Regions from separate parts of the Rossellomorea sp. FM04394 genome, predicted to be linked through region 1. Evidence: a T-box and tRNA genes for the amino acid it is inferred to sense, from the RefSeq annotation. Region 1 holds a T-box; the other holds one or more tRNA genes.
What was found. A T-box is a leader RNA that pairs with one kind of tRNA and senses whether it is charged. The one in region 1 lies ahead of leuS (leucine--tRNA ligase), so its partner is inferred to be a tRNA-Leu.

Region 1 (9,142 bases):
GGAAATCACTGTCTGTAGCGGGAATTGTGCTGATGATCAATGCCGGTGCGAGTGTCATTGGAAATCTGATCGGAGGAACACTCTTTGATAAGTTTGGTGGATACCGTTCCATTCTATTGGGAATCTCCATTACCTTAACTGCTTTGGTAGGGATGAATATTTGGCATGGCTGGCCGCACTATGTTGTCTTCTTGACGATTGTCGGATTTGGCTCTGGAATCGTATTTCCTTCCATGTATGCCATGGCAGGTTCGGTTTGGCCGGAAGGTGGACGGAAAGCATTCAATTCTGTCTATGTGGCGCAAAATATTGGAGTTGCCGTTGGAGCCGCATTAGGTGGGTTCGTCGCCTCATTTTCCTTTAACTATATATTCTTAGCGAATCTTAGTATGTATATCGTCTTTTTCTTCATTGCCTTATTTGGTTATCGAAACATTTCCGTTAACGGTCATCAAACATCTGTGTTGAATGAGTCTAAGATGATAAGGGATAAATCGAAGCTGAAGGCCCTGCTCTTCATTTGTGCGGCCTATTTATTATGCTGGGTGGGCTATGTTCAATGGCAATCCACCATTGCGACGTACACTCAGGAAATCAATATTTCCTTGAAACAATATAGTTTACTGTGGACGATCAATGGAGCGTTGATTGTGCTTGCACAGCCACTATTATCAAAAGCCATCAAGCGTTTTGAACATAATTTAAAGCTTCAAATCATGATTGGGACGGTTATTTTCATGGTTTCGTTCGGCGTGGCTTCGATTGCCGATCAATTTCAATGGTTTGCGATTGCGATGGTCATTATGACGATTGGTGAAATGCTCGTATGGCCGGCTGTTCCTACGATAGCCAACTCACTTGCTCCAAAAGGGAGAGAAGGGTTCTATCAGGGAATCGTGAATAGTACAGCAACAGGAGGGAGAATGATCGGGCCGTTTATGGGAGGAGTATTAGTGGACCTATTCAGCATGCAGGTGCTGTTTATGACGTTAATCGTTTTCTTCATGGTCTCATTAGTGATTACGAGTCAATATGACCGTCCATTGAAAAAGAAAAGCGCTGTGTCCGTATCAGTTCAACAATAAAGAAAACCCCAATGAGAAATCATTGGGGTTTTTTCCATATAAAAAGGGCTCCCGTTTCCTACGGAAGCCCACTTGCAAAAAATTGAGGCGAGAGATCAGCAAACGCCACATCGTTTGTTGTCACAAGGACGTGATCCCCGACTTACACAATTCAGCTCATCGCTATAATAGAATAGCATAGGACTTATAAGAAAACAAGACTATTTCAACAAAATAATCTAATCACTTAGATTATAGGAAGTTTCAAAATTATTTATAGTCGTTTCTAAGAAGTATTACAATAAAGGAATAGGAATGGAAAAAATCGAATAATAACGTAATCAACTGGATGCAGAACGTTAGCTTAATCCAATTTCTTGAGCCAATATTTTATGAGTGGACCGGTTTCTCCAAACACAGGGTCCAACGTCGGACGCAGAACACTCTTAATTTCAATCAATACACTGGGCCGTTCACGTAATGAGCCTTTTTTCAAATTATAATCGTCACCGTTCGGATAGGCTCCTGCGACTTTAAAGTCGGGACTTGCGGATAATTTCTTATGTCCGGTTCCGGCTGGGAGGACGATCACATCACCTTTATGGACCGTCACTTCTTCGCCCATTTCACCGCCTAATTGAACCGTTGCCTCACCTTCCATGACCCCCAATACTTCATGTGCATTACTATGGTAATGGTGGTAATCATATATGCCATTTGTCCAACTATTGAGCCATTGATTCCGGTTGAAGAGCTCTTCGGCGCCATTAGGATGATCAAGTGCATTCCGGTATATGAGTACGGGCAGGTCCGGGTTATTCGGGATGATTCCATCGTCTTCGAAATAAAATATTTTCAGTTCTGCGATTTTCATCCTTTCATTCCTCCATTCATTGTTAAGAAGTTTCCCTAATACCGTATAGATTAAACCGAATCTCTACTGGAAATTGAAATGATTGGAAAACGGATTCAATTTCAAAACCATGGGGAGTGTATGTGCTACTATAGATATATATGTTCTCTTGCAAAATAGAGGAGGAAATGGAAATGGGAAGCTTATTAAAAAAGGTATCCGTCGAAATGATTGAAATCATTCTTGAGAACGCTTTCGAATGGTTGGTCGTCGTTGATGATGAAGGCACGATTATCTACATAAATGACAATTACTGTCGCTTCCTTGAAGTTGAGCGGGATAAAGCGATTGGCTCGCATGTGACAAACGTCATCGAAAATACACGAATGCATATAGTCGCTGGCACCGGCAAAGAAGAAGTGGCAGATCTTCAATATATAAAAGGAAACTATATGATCGCCAATCGAATTCCGATCCGGATTGATGGGAAGGTCATTGGAGCATTTGGGTCTGTTATCTTTCGGGACACGAGTGAATGGATGCAAATGAGTTCTCACGTGAAGAACATGATGTCGAAAATTCAAAGCTATATTCAAGACATCAATACCGGAGTGAAATACTCGCTGAATGATATCATCGGTGAATCACCTGGCATGAATGAGCTGAAAGACAAAGCCCAAATGATCGCTCCCAGTGATATCTCCATCCTCATCAGAGGGGAAAGTGGGACCGGTAAAGAGTTGTTCGCTCACAGTATCCACCAGCTCAGTGAAAGGAGCGGACAACCCTTTATTAAAGTGAACTGCGCAGCGATTCCAGAGCAACTTCTGGAATCAGAGCTATTCGGTTATGAAGAGGGTGCTTTTACAGGGGCGAAAAAAGGAGGTAAGAAAGGAAAGTTTCAGCTGGCTCATAAGGGTACACTGTTTCTTGATGAAATTGGGGACATGCCTCTCAATATGCAGGCGAAGCTTCTAAGGGTTTTACAGGAAGGGGAGGTCGAGGCAGTCGGTTCAAATCGTGTTCAACATGTGGATGTCCGTATTGTTGCCGCCACCAACCGCCCACTTGAAAAAATGATGGAAGAAAAGCGATTTCGAAGTGATCTGTATTATCGTATTAACGTCGTTCCTTTTCAAATTCCCCCTCTCCGTGAACGGAAGGAAGATATCGAGACACTGGCAGCTTTTTTCTTGGAAAAATCGACAAAATCGTCGGGAAAACGGATTCAAGGCTTCGAAAACGAAGTGATGCAGATATTTCTTTCCTATAGCTGGCCGGGGAATCTGCGTGAATTAGAAAATGTCATTAACGCATCCACCTATTTGTCTAATGGAAGCAAGGTTTCCCTTCAGTCCCTACCTTCTTATATGAAGGCAGGAAACTTATATGATGTAGGATCCAAATCGTTAAAAGAAATCCTTGAAGAAACGGAGAAATCCGTGTTGGCACAAAGCCTGCAAACCCATCAGCACGATAAACGAAAGGTTGCAGAGTCTTTGGGGATAAGCAAATCAAGCATGTATGAAAAATTAAATAAATATCAGCTTCTATGATGTGGTTGTGCCGGATGTCCGGAAATATGGAAAGTAGTCCATGTTTCCGGACTCTTTTATTTTTAGTGTAAAAGTGTACATTTTGTGACTTAATAAATGAATTTGTCCAGAATCTCGGAATCCAAATACTATTTAAGTGTGGAAATAAATGAGTTTTAAGTAATCTGAAAGTTGGCACAATTATTGCAAAGATTATGTTTGAAAGTATTTTATGGAAGGGAGAGTAGGGGTTTAAATAAAAATGTAAACGATTTCATTTACTAGTAAACATCTTTAGAGAACAAAGGGGGAAATATCATGTTAAGCATGATCGGTCTTATTGGAGGACTCATTTTATTAATCTTTTTAACGATGAGGGGCATGAACATATTGATTGTTGGTCCTATATCGGCATTGTTCGTTGCGGTGTTAAGCGGCATGCCGCTCTTTCCACAATTGGCGGCTGAAGGGGAAGCGAATCTGGTAAGCAATTATATGTCAGGATTCACTAGCTTTGTCGCCGCCTGGTATCTAATGTTCCTGTTGGGTGCCGTGTTCGGAAAAGTGATGGAAGATAGCGGTGCAGCGGATAGTGTCTCCCGTTTCGTTGTAGAGAAAATGGGGATGAAATACGCAGTACTGGCCATTGTTGCAGCCTGTGCCGTTTTAACATATGGCGGCGTCAGTCTCTTCGTTGTAGCATTTTCTGTTTATCCAATGGCGGTTAGTTTATTTAAACAAGCCGACCTGCCGCGCCGTTTCATTCCTGCTGCCTTAGCATTCGGTTCGGTCACGTTCACGATGACCTCTGCCGGTTCACCGGAAATCCAAAACTGGATTCCTATTGAATATCTGGGGACGACACCTTATGCAGGCTGGGAAGTCAGCTTGATCGTCGCCGTGTTTATGGCAGTGTTTGGCTATTGGTGGTTGAAGCGTATGATCACAAAAGCGGTCAATAAGGGAGAGAAGTTCCATTCACGCGAAGAAGATCCTGTCATTGATGAAGGAAGACCTTTACCTAACCCGTTCATGGGATTGATTCCATTATTAGTCGTCCTTATTCTGGCTTTTTCATTCCACGATTCATTAAAACAATCCGCCCTTATCATTGCCTTATTAGGTGGTGTGATTTCGGCTTATGTGTTAAATCGCAAATATTTCAAAGGCTTCTGGGGTGCTGTTTCCGAGGGTACAGTAGGTGCATTGATCGCCATCGGAAATACCGCCGCCGTTGTTGGATTCGGAGGAGTGGCCAAAGCCGTTCCAGCCTTCAGTACAGCGGTTGATGTCATGACGAGTATTCCTGGATCTCCATTGATCGGTGGAGCAATCGCCGTCAGTGTGATAGCAGGGATGACTGGTTCGGCATCCGGTGGTCAAGCGATCGCATTGCCGATCCTCGCACCTCATTATGTTGATATGGGCGTGAACCCTGAAGCCCTTCACCGGGTAGTGGCGATATCTTCAGGAGCACTGGATTCATTGCCGCATAATGGATATGTCGTTACGACGATCCGCTCGATCTGTAATGAATCACATGGAGAAGCTTATGGCGCGGTTGGTGCCGTTACGGTCATTGTCCCACTTATCGGTTTAGCTATAGCGATTCTTTTATTCTCATTTGGCCTAGGGATCTAAGGAAGGAGTATCATCATGGTTGAAAATAAAGTTGTATTCATAACAGGGGCAGCGCAGGGAATCGGCTTCGAAATTGGAAAAGAATTCGCTGCTAATGGAGCAAAAGTCGTACTAACGGATTTACAGGAAGATGCCGTTCAGGGAGCTTCAGAGGCCCTTAAGGCAGATGGATATGAAGTTCTTGGATTGCGCTGTGACGTGACATCGGAATCCGAATTGAAAGAAGCGATCACTAAAACGGTGGATCACTACGGGAAGCTCGATGTATTGATCAATAATGCGGGACTTCAACATGTATCCCATATTGAAGAGTTCCCGACTGAAAAATTTGAACTTCTCATAAAAGTCATGCTGACCGCTCCATTTGTCGCGATCAAGCATGCCCTGCCTCATATGAAGGAGCAGGGGACCGGACGGATCATCAACATGGCATCCATCAATGGATTGGTCGGTTTCTCCGGCAAAGCAGCCTATAATTCTGCCAAACACGGAGTCATCGGCCTGACGAAGGTAGCGGCATTGGAAGCGGCACAACATGGAATCACCGTCAATGCGGTTTGTCCCGGATACGTGGACACTCCGCTTGTCCGCAATCAGCTGGGGGACCTTGCCAAAACACGCAATATACCGTTAGAAAGAGTGATAGAAGAAGTCATCTATCCTCTCGTACCACAGAGAAGATTACTCGATGTCAAAGAAATTGCAGACTATACCATGTTCCTGTGCAGTGACGCTGCCAAGGGAATCACCGGGCAGGCAGTCGTCCTGGATGGTGGGTATACGGTCCAATAGCTTGATGGAGGAGAAACGACCTTTTTGGAGGTCGTTTTTTTTAGGTGAGGTTGATGTGACGGTGCTATATGGTGAGGATAGATTTGGAAAAAAACGTTAATCGGCTGGATTATTGATGGGAACGGCCGGATTATCTTCGGTTTCGGCCGGATTTTTCGTCAAAACGGCTGGATTCTTCGTCAAAACGACATGATTTTTCTGAAAACGGTCGGGTTCTTCGTCAAGACTCCTGGATTTCTCTCGAAAACGGCCCGGGATCTTCGTCAAAAAGGGCGGAGTCTTCCGAAACGACTTGATCCTTCATGAAAACGACCTGGATTTATGATTGAAACAGCTCGATTTTCATCAAAGAGGACAAAACTTCTCCAAAAGCGTCACCTGTAATCCCAAACCATTCAATAAAATGACAAGAATCTCATCCATAAATCAATAATAGGCTTGCGCTTCAGTATATTTTTCCCTAAAATAGTGAATACATATAATGTTTTCTTATATTGAAACGTTGATCAGGAGTAGTAATGAAGGTTTTCTGTTTTAGAGAGTTGACGGGTGGTGAAAGTCAACCAGAAGCATCATGAACTCGCCTGCTGAGTTGCAAGTGTGAACCATAGTAAGACTTGCCGTTTTCCGCGTTAAGGATGAATGAAGCTGAGTGCGCGTACACTAATGTGGGTGGTACCGCGGGAGAATGTTAATACAAACTCTCGTCCCAAATATTTATTTGGGATGAGGGTTTTTTTATTTTATAAAAAAGAAAGGGACTTTACGACCTTTCGAATGACAATTAAAGGAGGATCTCAATATGAGTTTTAATCATAAAAGTGTTGAGACGAAATGGCAGCAGTATTGGGAAGAGAACAAAACGTTCAAGGCGACTGAAGACGAAGGGAAATCCAATTTCTACGCACTGGATATGTTCCCGTATCCATCAGGTGCAGGCCTTCATGTAGGACATCCGGAAGGGTTTACGGCAACGGATATCCTTTCCCGCATGAAGCGTATGCAAGGATACAATGTCCTTCATCCGATGGGGTGGGATGCATTCGGTTTACCTGCAGAGCAATATGCCCTTGATACTGGGAATGATCCGGCAGAATTCACTCAAAAAAATATCGATACGTTCCGTCGTCAAATCAAGTCACTAGGATTTTCGTATGATTGGGACCGTGAAGTCAATACGACAGATCCCGGCTATTACAAATGGACGCAATGGATCTTCACGAAACTTTATGAAAAAGGCTTGGCTTATGTAGATGAGGTTGCCGTGAACTGGTGTCCGGCCCTTGGTACAGTACTAGCCAATGAAGAAGTCATCGATGGGAAGAGTGAACGAGGAGGTCATCCTGTAGAGCGCCGTCCGATGAAGCAGTGGATGCTGAAGATCACGGCTTATGCGGATCGTCTGGTGGAAGACCTTGAAGAGGTTGACTGGCCGGAAAGCATTAAAGACATGCAGCGAAACTGGATCGGCCGTTCTGAAGGGGCGGAAGTGAACTTTACCATCGATGGTCATGACAAATCATTCGATGTCTTCACGACTCGTCCTGATACGATTTTTGGTGCGACATATGCGGTTCTTGCTCCTGAGCATCCGTTTGTAGAAGAAATCACAACGGACGAACAACGCTCGAAAGTGAATGAATACATCGATACGATCAAATCGAAAAGTGATCTTGAACGTACCGATCTTGCAAAAGAAAAAACGGGTGTATTCACAGGCGCTTATGCGATCAACCCGGCTAACGGTGAGAAAATGCCGATTTGGATCGCAGATTACGTTCTAATGAGCTACGGTTCAGGTGCGATCATGGCCGTTCCTGCCCACGACGAACGAGATTATGAGTTTGCGAAAGAGTTCGATCTTCCAATCGTGGAAGTGGTCGCTGGCGGAAATGTTGAGAAAGAAGCTTACACAGGTGACGGAGATCATGTCAATTCCGGTTTCCTTGATGGACTGGGGAAGGAAGAAGCGATTGCGAAAGCCATTTCCTGGCTGGAAGAGAAGAACATCGGGACGAAGAAAGTCACGTACCGACTTCGTGACTGGCTATTCAGCCGTCAACGTTACTGGGGAGAGCCGATTCCTGTTATTCATTGGGAAGACGGTACGACCACGACTGTTCCTGAAAGTGAGCTTCCTCTTGTTCTTCCAAAGACGACTGAAATCAAACCGTCGGGAACAGGTGAATCGCCACTTGCGAACATCAGTGAATGGGTGAACGTTGAAGACCCTGAAACAGGCAAAAAAGGCCGTCGTGAAACGAACACCATGCCACAGTGGGCGGGAAGCTGCTGGTACTATATCCGTTATATCGATCCACATAACGAAGAAGCTCTTGCCGATGCGAAGAAAATGCAAGAGTGGCTGCCTGTGGATACGTATATCGGAGGAGCCGAGCATGCGGTGCTACACTTGCTGTATGCCCGTTTCTGGCATAAGTTCCTTTATGATATCGGCGTAGTTCCGACGAAAGAGCCATTCCAAAAACTATTCAACCAGGGAATGATCCTGGGTGAAAACAATGAAAAAATGAGTAAATCAAAAGGGAATGTTGTCAATCCGGATGAGGTTGTAGAATCTCACGGTGCAGATACCCTTCGTCTTTACGAAATGTTCATGGGACCACTGGAAGCTTCCATTGCGTGGAGCACGAACGGCCTGGACGGCGCACGTCGCTTCCTTGACCGTGTATGGCGCCTGCTTGTTGAAGAGGATGGTTCAATTTCCTCTAAAGTGACGGATGCACCGAACAGTGCTCTGGACAAAACGTATAACCAAACTGTTAAAAAAGTGACGGAAGATTACGAAGGCCTTCGTTTCAATACAGGAATTTCCCAGCTGATGGTGTTCATCAATGATGCATACAAGGCTGATACACTTCCTAAGAACTATGTAGAAGGATTCATCAAGCTTCTTTCTCCGATCGCTCCGCATATGACGGAAGAACTTTGGAGCAAGCTTGGTCACGAAGGAACGATTTCCTACGAGGCATGGCCGACTTTCGATGAATCGAAGCTTGTGGACAACGAAGTCGAAATCGTCCTTCAAGTGAACGGAAAAGTGAAAGCAAAAGTCATGATCCCTCGTGATATGAACAAAGAAGATCTTGAAAAAACAGCCATGGAAAACGATGAAATCAAAAGCCAAATCGAAGGCAAAACCATCCGCAAAGTCATCGCCGTACCTGGCAAACTAGTCAACATCGTAGCCAACTAATATTTGAGTATATTTCAATATATTTGAGGGACGGACCTTG
Region 2 (9,142 bases), 1.1 Mb from region 1:
AGAGCGTTCTAAGGACTGCGAAGCTAGACCGTAAGGACTGGTGGAGTGCTTAGAAGTGAGAATGCCGGTATGAGTAGCGAAAGATGGGTGAGAATCCCATCCACCGAATGCCTAAGGTTTCCTGAGGAAGGCTCGTCCGCTCAGGGTTAGTCGGGACCTAAGTCGAGGCCGATAGGCGTAGACGATGGACAACAGGTTGATATTCCTGTACCACCTCTTTTCCGTTTGAGCAATGGGGGGACGCAGGAGGATAGGGTAAGCGCACTGCTGGATATGTGCGTCTAAGCAGTTAGGCTGATGATGAGGCAAATCCCATCATTGTGAAGGCTGAGCTGTGATAGCGAGCGAATTATAGTAGCGAAGTTCCTGATTCCACACTGCCAAGAAAAGCCTCTAGCGAGGAAAAAGGTGCCCGTACCGCAAACCGACACAGGTAGGCGAGGAGAGAATCCTAAGGTGAGCGAGAGAACTCTCGTTAAGGAACTCGGCAAAATGACCCCGTAACTTCGGGAGAAGGGGTGCTCTGGTAGGGTGCAAGCCCGAGAGAGCCGCAGTGAATAGGCCCAGGCGACTGTTTAGCAAAAACACAGGTCTCTGCGAAGCCGTAAGGCGAAGTATAGGGGCTGACGCCTGCCCGGTGCTGGAAGGTTAAGAGGAGTGCTTAGCGCAAGCGAAGGTGCGAATCGAAGCCCCAGTAAACGGCGGCCGTAACTATAACGGTCCTAAGGTAGCGAAATTCCTTGTCGGGTAAGTTCCGACCCGCACGAAAGGCGTAACGATCTGGGCACTGTCTCAACGAGAGACTCGGTGAAATTATAGTACCTGTGAAGATGCAGGTTACCCGCGACAGGACGGAAAGACCCCGTGGAGCTTTACTGTAGCCTGATATTGAATTTTGGTACAGCTTGTACAGGATAGGTAGGAGCCTTGGAAGCCGGAGCGCCAGCTTCGGTGGAGGCATCGGTGGGATACTACCCTGGCTGTATTGAAATTCTAACCCGCGCCCCTTATCGGGGTGGGAGACAGTGTCAGGTGGGCAGTTTGACTGGGGCGGTCGCCTCCTAAAGAGTAACGGAGGCGCCCAAAGGTTCCCTCAGAATGGTTGGAAATCATTCGCAGAGTGTAAAGGCACAAGGGAGCTTGACTGCGAGACCTACAAGTCGAGCAGGGACGAAAGTCGGGCTTAGTGATCCGGTGGTTCCGCATGGAAGGGCCATCGCTCAACGGATAAAAGCTACCCCGGGGATAACAGGCTTATCTCCCCCAAGAGTCCACATCGACGGGGAGGTTTGGCACCTCGATGTCGGCTCATCGCATCCTGGGGCTGTAGTCGGTCCCAAGGGTTGGGCTGTTCGCCCATTAAAGCGGTACGCGAGCTGGGTTCAGAACGTCGTGAGACAGTTCGGTCCCTATCCGTCGTGGGCGCAGGAAATTTGAGAGGAGCTGTCCTTAGTACGAGAGGACCGGGATGGACGCACCGCTGGTGTACCAGTTGTCTTGCCAAAGGCATCGCTGGGTAGCTATGTGCGGAAGGGATAAGTGCTGAAAGCATCTAAGCATGAAGCCCCCCTCGAGATGAGATTTCCCATCACGTAAGTGAGTAAGATCCCTAGAAGATGACTAGGTAGATAGGTCAGAGATGGAAGCATGGCGACATGTGGAGTTGACTGATACTAATCGATCGAGGACTTAACCACAAAGAGTCATTTTTAAATGAACAACATTGGCTGATATTCGGCTTTCTTGACATCAATTCTTTATCTAGTTTTGAAGGAACAACCCTTCAATTGAATATTGTCTGGTGATAATGGCGAAGAGGTCACACCCGTTCCCATGCCGAACACGGAAGTTAAGCTCTTCAGCGCCGATGGTAGTTGGGGGATCTCCCCCTGTGAGAGTAGGACGTCGCCAGGCAATACATATTTCGGAGGATTAGCTCAGCTGGGAGAGCATCTGCCTTACAAGCAGAGGGTCGGCGGTTCGACCCCGTCATCCTCCACCATTTTTGTTTGTGAATAATTCAATATGCCGGTGTAGCTCAACTGGTAGAGCAACTGACTTGTAATCAGTAGGTTGGGGGTTCAAGTCCTCTTGCCGGCACCATAGGTTTTTTTATTTTGTCTCATTTTTTATTTTGAGAGCCATTAGCTCAGTTGGTAGAGCATCTGACTTTTAATCAGAGGGTCGAAGGTTCGAGTCCTTCATGGCTCACCAAAGATTTTTGCGGAAGCAAAATATCAATCATACATGCGGGTGTGGCGGAATTGGCAGACGCACCAGACTTAGGATCTGGCGCCGCAAGGCGTGGGGGTTCAAGTCCCTTCACCCGCACCATTTATTATGCGGAAGTAGTTCAGTGGTAGAACACCACCTTGCCAAGGTGGGGGTCGCGGGTTCGAATCCCGTCTTCCGCTCCAGACTAGCCGGGGTGGCGGAACTGGCAGACGCACAGGACTTAAAATCCTGCGGTAGGTGACTACCGTACCGGTTCGATTCCGGTCCTCGGCACCATTGATTTTTCGAAAGAAAACAACATATTTTGCGCCCGTAGCTCAATTGGATAGAGCGTTTGACTACGGATCAAAAGGTTAGGGGTTCGACTCCTCTCGGGCGCGCCATATATTTCGGGAAGTAGCTCAGCTTGGTAGAGCACTTGGTTTGGGACCAAGGGGTCGCAGGTTCGAATCCTGTCTTCCCGACCACTTCTTTGGGGCCTTAGCTCAGCTGGGAGAGCGCCTGCTTTGCACGCAGGAGGTCAGCGGTTCGATCCCGCTAGGCTCCACCAAAAAGTTTTAAAAAAAAATCATTGACACTGACTGAGTGAAAATGATATGATTATCAAGTCGCTTCAAACAGAAGCACTTACACATTGAACCTTGAAAACTGAACAAAACAAGACAATACGTCAACGTTAATTCTAGATTTATTACTAAAGAGCTATTCAAACTTTTATCGGAGAGTTTGATCCTGGCTCAGGACGAACGCTGGCGGCGTGCCTAATACATGCAAGTCGAGCGGATTGATGGGAGCTTGCTCCCATCAGTCAGCGGCGGACGGGTGAGTAACACGTGGGTAACCTGCCTGTAAGACTGGGATAACTCCGGGAAACCGGGGCTAATACCGGATAACTCATTTCCTCGCATGAGGAAATGTTGAAAGATGGCTTCGGCTATCACTTACAGATGGACCCGCGGCGCATTAGCTAGTTGGTGAGGTAACGGCTCACCAAGGCAACGATGCGTAGCCGACCTGAGAGGGTGATCGGCCACACTGGGACTGAGACACGGCCCAGACTCCTACGGGAGGCAGCAGTAGGGAATCTTCCGCAATGGACGAAAGTCTGACGGAGCAACGCCGCGTGAGTGATGAAGGTTTTCGGATCGTAAAACTCTGTTGTTAGGGAAGAACAAGTACCGTTCGAATAGGGCGGTACCTTGACGGTACCTAACCAGAAAGCCACGGCTAACTACGTGCCAGCAGCCGCGGTAATACGTAGGTGGCAAGCGTTGTCCGGAATTATTGGGCGTAAAGCGCGCGCAGGTGGTTTCTTAAGTCTGATGTGAAAGCCCACGGCTCAACCGTGGAGGGTCATTGGAAACTGGGGAACTTGAGTGCAGAAGAGGAAAGTGGAATTCCAAGTGTAGCGGTGAAATGCGTAGATATTTGGAGGAACACCAGTGGCGAAGGCGACTTTCTGGTCTGTAACTGACACTGAGGCGCGAAAGCGTGGGGAGCAAACAGGATTAGATACCCTGGTAGTCCACGCCGTAAACGATGAGTGCTAAGTGTTAGAGGGTTTCCGCCCTTTAGTGCTGCAGCTAACGCATTAAGCACTCCGCCTGGGGAGTACGGTCGCAAGACTGAAACTCAAAGGAATTGACGGGGGCCCGCACAAGCGGTGGAGCATGTGGTTTAATTCGAAGCAACGCGAAGAACCTTACCAGGTCTTGACATCCTCTGACAACCCTAGAGATAGGGCTTTCCCCTTCGGGGGACAGAGTGACAGGTGGTGCATGGTTGTCGTCAGCTCGTGTCGTGAGATGTTGGGTTAAGTCCCGCAACGAGCGCAACCCTTGATCTTAGTTGCCAGCATTCAGTTGGGCACTCTAAGATGACTGCCGGTGACAAACCGGAGGAAGGTGGGGATGACGTCAAATCATCATGCCCCTTATGACCTGGGCTACACACGTGCTACAATGGACGGTACAAAGGGCAGCAAGACCGCGAGGTTTAGCCAATCCCATAAAACCGTTCTCAGTTCGGATTGTAGGCTGCAACTCGCCTACATGAAGCTGGAATCGCTAGTAATCGCGGATCAGCATGCCGCGGTGAATACGTTCCCGGGCCTTGTACACACCGCCCGTCACACCACGAGAGTTTGTAACACCCGAAGTCGGTGAGGTAACCTTTTGGAGCCAGCCGCCTAAGGTGGGACAGATGATTGGGGTGAAGTCGTAACAAGGTAGCCGTATCGGAAGGTGCGGCTGGATCACCTCCTTTCTAAGGAAGATTTACTAAACGTTTGACAGTCGAAGTTTTGTTCAGTTTTGATGGTTCAACCATCAAAACTTTTTGTCTCTTACGAGATGAAAATGGATTTGTTCTTTGAAAACTAGATAAAGATATAATTGATAGTCAAGAAATTACCGAGTATCGCCATTTTAGGTTTTAAACCTGATGTAACAACCAATTCGGTTAAGTTATGAAGGGCGCACGGTGGATGCCTTGGCACTAGGAGCCGACGAAGGACGGGACTAACACCGATATGCTTTGGGGAGCTGTAAGTGAGCTTTGATCCAGAGATTTCCGAATGGGGGAACCCATTGTTCGTAATGGAACAATATCCTTACTTGAATACATAGAGTATGGAAGGCAGACCCAGGGAACTGAAACATCTAAGTACCTGGAGGAAGAGAAAGCAATTGCGATTCCCTGAGTAGCGGCGAGCGAAACGGGATGTAGCCCAAACCAAGAGGCTTGCCTCTTGGGGTTGTAGGACACTCTATACGGAGTTACAAAGGAATGAAGTAGACGAAGAAGTCTGGAAAGGCTCGTCAAAGAAGGTAACAACCCTGTAGTTGAAACTTCATTCCCTCTTGAGTGGATCCTGAGTACGGCGGGACACGTGAAATCCCGTCGGAAGCTGGGAGGACCATCTCCCAAGGCTAAATACTCCCTAGTGACCGATAGTGAACCAGTACCGTGAGGGAAAGGTGAAAAGCACCCCGGAAGGGGAGTGAAATAGAACCTGAAACCGTGTGCCTACAAGTAGTCAGAGCCCGTTAACGGGTGATGGCGTGCCTTTTGTAGAATGAACCGGCGAGTTACGATCCCATGCAAGGTTAAGTCGATGAGACGGAGCCGCAGCGAAAGCGAGTCTGAATAGGGCGAATGAGTATGTGGTCGTAGACCCGAAACCAGGTGATCTACCCATGTCCAGGATGAAGTTCAGGTAACACTGAATGGAGGTCCGAACCCACGCACGTTGAAAAGTGCGGGGATGAGGTGTGGGTAGCGGAGAAATTCCAATCGAACTTGGAGATAGCTGGTTCTCTCCGAAATAGCTTTAGGGCTAGCCTCATGTGTAAGAGTCTTGGAGGTAGAGCACTGTTTGGACTAGGGGCCCTCATCGGGTTACCGAATTCAGACAAACTCCGAATGCCAAAGACTTATCCATGGGAGTCAGACTGCGAGTGATAAGATCCGTAGTCGAAAGGGAAACAGCCCAGACCACCAGCTAAGGTCCCAAAGTATACGTTAAGTGGAAAAGGATGTGGAGTTGCTTAGACAACCAGGATGTTGGCTTAGAAGCAGCCACCATTTAAAGAGTGCGTAATAGCTCACTGGTCGAGTGACTCTGCGCCGAAAATGTACCGGGGCTAAACGTATCACCGAAGCTGTGGATTGACACCTCTAGGTGTCAGTGGTAGGAGAGCGTTCTAAGGACTGCGAAGCTAGACCGTAAGGACTGGTGGAGTGCTTAGAAGTGAGAATGCCGGTATGAGTAGCGAAAGATGGGTGAGAATCCCATCCACCGAATGCCTAAGGTTTCCTGAGGAAGGCTCGTCCGCTCAGGGTTAGTCGGGACCTAAGTCGAGGCCGATAGGCGTAGACGATGGACAACAGGTTGATATTCCTGTACCACCTCTTTTCCGTTTGAGCAATGGGGGGACGCAGGAGGATAGGGTAAGCGCACTGCTGGATATGTGCGTCTAAGCAGTTAGGCTGATGATGAGGCAAATCCCATCATTGTGAAGGCTGAGCTGTGATAGCGAGCGAATTATAGTAGCGAAGTTCCTGATTCCACACTGCCAAGAAAAGCCTCTAGCGAGGAAAAAGGTGCCCGTACCGCAAACCGACACAGGTAGGCGAGGAGAGAATCCTAAGGTGAGCGAGAGAACTCTCGTTAAGGAACTCGGCAAAATGACCCCGTAACTTCGGGAGAAGGGGTGCTCTGGTAGGGTGCAAGCCCGAGAGAGCCGCAGTGAATAGGCCCAGGCGACTGTTTAGCAAAAACACAGGTCTCTGCGAAGCCGTAAGGCGAAGTATAGGGGCTGACGCCTGCCCGGTGCTGGAAGGTTAAGAGGAGTGCTTAGCGCAAGCGAAGGTGCGAATCGAAGCCCCAGTAAACGGCGGCCGTAACTATAACGGTCCTAAGGTAGCGAAATTCCTTGTCGGGTAAGTTCCGACCCGCACGAAAGGCGTAACGATCTGGGCACTGTCTCAACGAGAGACTCGGTGAAATTATAGTACCTGTGAAGATGCAGGTTACCCGCGACAGGACGGAAAGACCCCGTGGAGCTTTACTGTAGCCTGATATTGAATTTTGGTACAGCTTGTACAGGATAGGTAGGAGCCTTGGAAGCCGGAGCGCCAGCTTCGGTGGAGGCATCGGTGGGATACTACCCTGGCTGTATTGAAATTCTAACCCGCGCCCCTTATCGGGGTGGGAGACAGTGTCAGGTGGGCAGTTTGACTGGGGCGGTCGCCTCCTAAAGAGTAACGGAGGCGCCCAAAGGTTCCCTCAGAATGGTTGGAAATCATTCGCAGAGTGTAAAGGCACAAGGGAGCTTGACTGCGAGACCTACAAGTCGAGCAGGGACGAAAGTCGGGCTTAGTGATCCGGTGGTTCCGCATGGAAGGGCCATCGCTCAACGGATAAAAGCTACCCCGGGGATAACAGGCTTATCTCCCCCAAGAGTCCACATCGACGGGGAGGTTTGGCACCTCGATGTCGGCTCATCGCATCCTGGGGCTGTAGTCGGTCCCAAGGGTTGGGCTGTTCGCCCATTAAAGCGGTACGCGAGCTGGGTTCAGAACGTCGTGAGACAGTTCGGTCCCTATCCGTCGTGGGCGCAGGAAATTTGAGAGGAGCTGTCCTTAGTACGAGAGGACCGGGATGGACGCACCGCTGGTGTACCAGTTGTCTTGCCAAAGGCATCGCTGGGTAGCTATGTGCGGAAGGGATAAGTGCTGAAAGCATCTAAGCATGAAGCCCCCCTCGAGATGAGATTTCCCATCACGTATGTGAGTAAGATCCCTAGAAGATGACTAGGTAGATAGGTCAGAGATGGAAGCATGGCGACATGTGGAGTTGACTGATACTAATCGATCGAGGACTTAACCACAAAGAGTCATTTTTAAATGAACAACATTGGTCGATATTCGGCTTTCTTGACATCAATTCTTTATCTAGTTTTGAAGGAACAACCCTTCAATTGAATATTCGTCTGGTGATAATGGCGAAGAGGTCACACCCGTTCCCATGCCGAACACGGAAGTTAAGCTCTTCAGCGCCGATGGTAGTTGGGGGATCTCCCCCTGTGAGAGTAGGACGTCGCCAGGCAAATGTGAAAAGAGTAACTCCAATGAGTTACTCTTTTTTTTGGTGTGATTGTTAAAATGGGTGTGCGATGAGTTTTTAAAAGATATTATTTGGTAAAATACGCAATCCCCCTCGAAAATGACGCAATTACCACAAACTTCTCAAAAACCACATTCATTTTACCAGTCAAAACACCAGTATTCGTCCTAATGAGAACACATTCACTATCTAACAAAGTGATTCTCCACACCCTTTACTAAGGAATAATCAATTCTTTCACCCAACCAAAACTTCTAATCCATCATTCCAGTAACCCACACCACATAACATCACAAATCAAAACCCACGTGAAACCAGTTCCACCAATTCCCCTCCAAGAAATTCACACCCACTCAATGCCCCATTTCCTGTTTTCTATCCAACAATCTCACAATTACACGTTTAAAACTTTCCTAAAACAGGAAAACTTCTAAGGTTAAACTTCATAATTGCAAAGATTAAAACGCAGTTGTATAATTATAGTCAAATATAGTCAAAGTCAAAATGAGGAGGAGGTTTGATGAGGAACATATCCGACATCATTGAACGTTATTTAAAGAATGTATTAGAACTGAGTGAAAGTGAGATAGTCGAGATTAAAAGAAGCGAGATCGCTGATAAGTTTCAATGTGTTCCTTCTCAAATTAATTATGTGATCAATACCCGCTTCACGATTGAAAGAGGGTATGTAGTAGAGAGTAAACGAGGTGGCGGGGGCTATATCAGGATTATGAAAGTAAAGGCCCACGATCAAGTTCATCTTATTGACCAGCTAGTGGCACTCATTACACAGACGATCAGCCAGAATACGGCAGCTGATATTGTTTTTCGTTTAGTAGAAGAGGATATCATTTCTGAACGGGAAGCAAAGATCATGCTCAGCGTGATGGATCGCTCGGTAATCATGGTAGATTTACCAGAACGGGATGTTTTGAGAGGAAGAATGCTCAGAGCCATGCTGGATTCTTTGAAGTACGAGTAAGTTTTGAGAGGTGAGTAGGATGATTTGTCAAGAGTGTAATGAAAGACCTGCAACCCTTCATTTTACCAAGGTGATAAATGGGGAAAAGACAGAGGTTCATTTATGCGAGCAATGCGCTCAGGATAAGGGTGAAATGTTTATGTTTGATTCTTCTTCCGGCTTCTCTGTGAACAATCTTTTGGCAGGTCTTCTTAATATAGCCCCTGCTATTAAGCAGGCAAAGGAAACGGAAATTCCCAAGTCAGAGGTTTTACAGTGTGAAAAGTGTAAGATGACCTTACAGCAATTTATTAATG

Region 2: it encodes a tRNA-Leu, which carries the amino acid that the T-box ahead of leuS (leucine--tRNA ligase) is inferred to sense. The anticodon was not compared.

The regions. Positions count from the first base shown of each region.
Region 1 covers NZ_CP168654.1:3,460,697-3,469,838, reverse strand. The annotation lists gene ACCB35_RS17450 (MDR family MFS transporter) at 1-1,085, shown strand, start outside; gene ACCB35_RS17445 (cupin domain-containing protein) at 1,429-1,938, opposite strand; gene ACCB35_RS17440 (sigma-54 interaction domain-containing protein) at 2,112-3,473, shown strand; gene ACCB35_RS17435 (GntP family permease) at 3,771-5,093, shown strand; gene ACCB35_RS17430 (3-hydroxybutyrate dehydrogenase) at 5,109-5,885, shown strand; gene ACCB35_RS17425 (hypothetical protein) at 5,982-6,152, opposite strand; T-box leader at 6,379-6,600, shown strand; gene leuS (leucine--tRNA ligase) at 6,688-9,102, shown strand.
Region 2 covers NZ_CP168654.1:100,843-109,984, forward strand. The annotation lists rRNA gene ACCB35_RS00500 (23S ribosomal RNA) at 1-1,697, shown strand, start outside; rRNA gene rrf (5S ribosomal RNA) at 1,798-1,914, shown strand; tRNA gene ACCB35_RS00510 (tRNA-Val) at 1,927-2,002, shown strand; tRNA gene ACCB35_RS00515 (tRNA-Thr) at 2,028-2,103, shown strand; tRNA gene ACCB35_RS00520 (tRNA-Lys) at 2,139-2,214, shown strand; tRNA gene ACCB35_RS00525 (tRNA-Leu) at 2,250-2,334, shown strand; tRNA gene ACCB35_RS00530 (tRNA-Gly) at 2,343-2,417, shown strand; tRNA gene ACCB35_RS00535 (tRNA-Leu) at 2,423-2,511, shown strand; tRNA gene ACCB35_RS00540 (tRNA-Arg) at 2,542-2,618, shown strand; tRNA gene ACCB35_RS00545 (tRNA-Pro) at 2,626-2,702, shown strand; tRNA gene ACCB35_RS00550 (tRNA-Ala) at 2,710-2,785, shown strand; rRNA gene ACCB35_RS00555 (16S ribosomal RNA) at 2,950-4,500, shown strand; rRNA gene ACCB35_RS00560 (23S ribosomal RNA) at 4,694-7,628, shown strand; rRNA gene rrf (5S ribosomal RNA) at 7,730-7,846, shown strand; gene ACCB35_RS00570 (CtsR family transcriptional regulator) at 8,385-8,846, shown strand; gene ACCB35_RS00575 (UvrB/UvrC motif-containing protein) at 8,866-9,142, shown strand, end outside.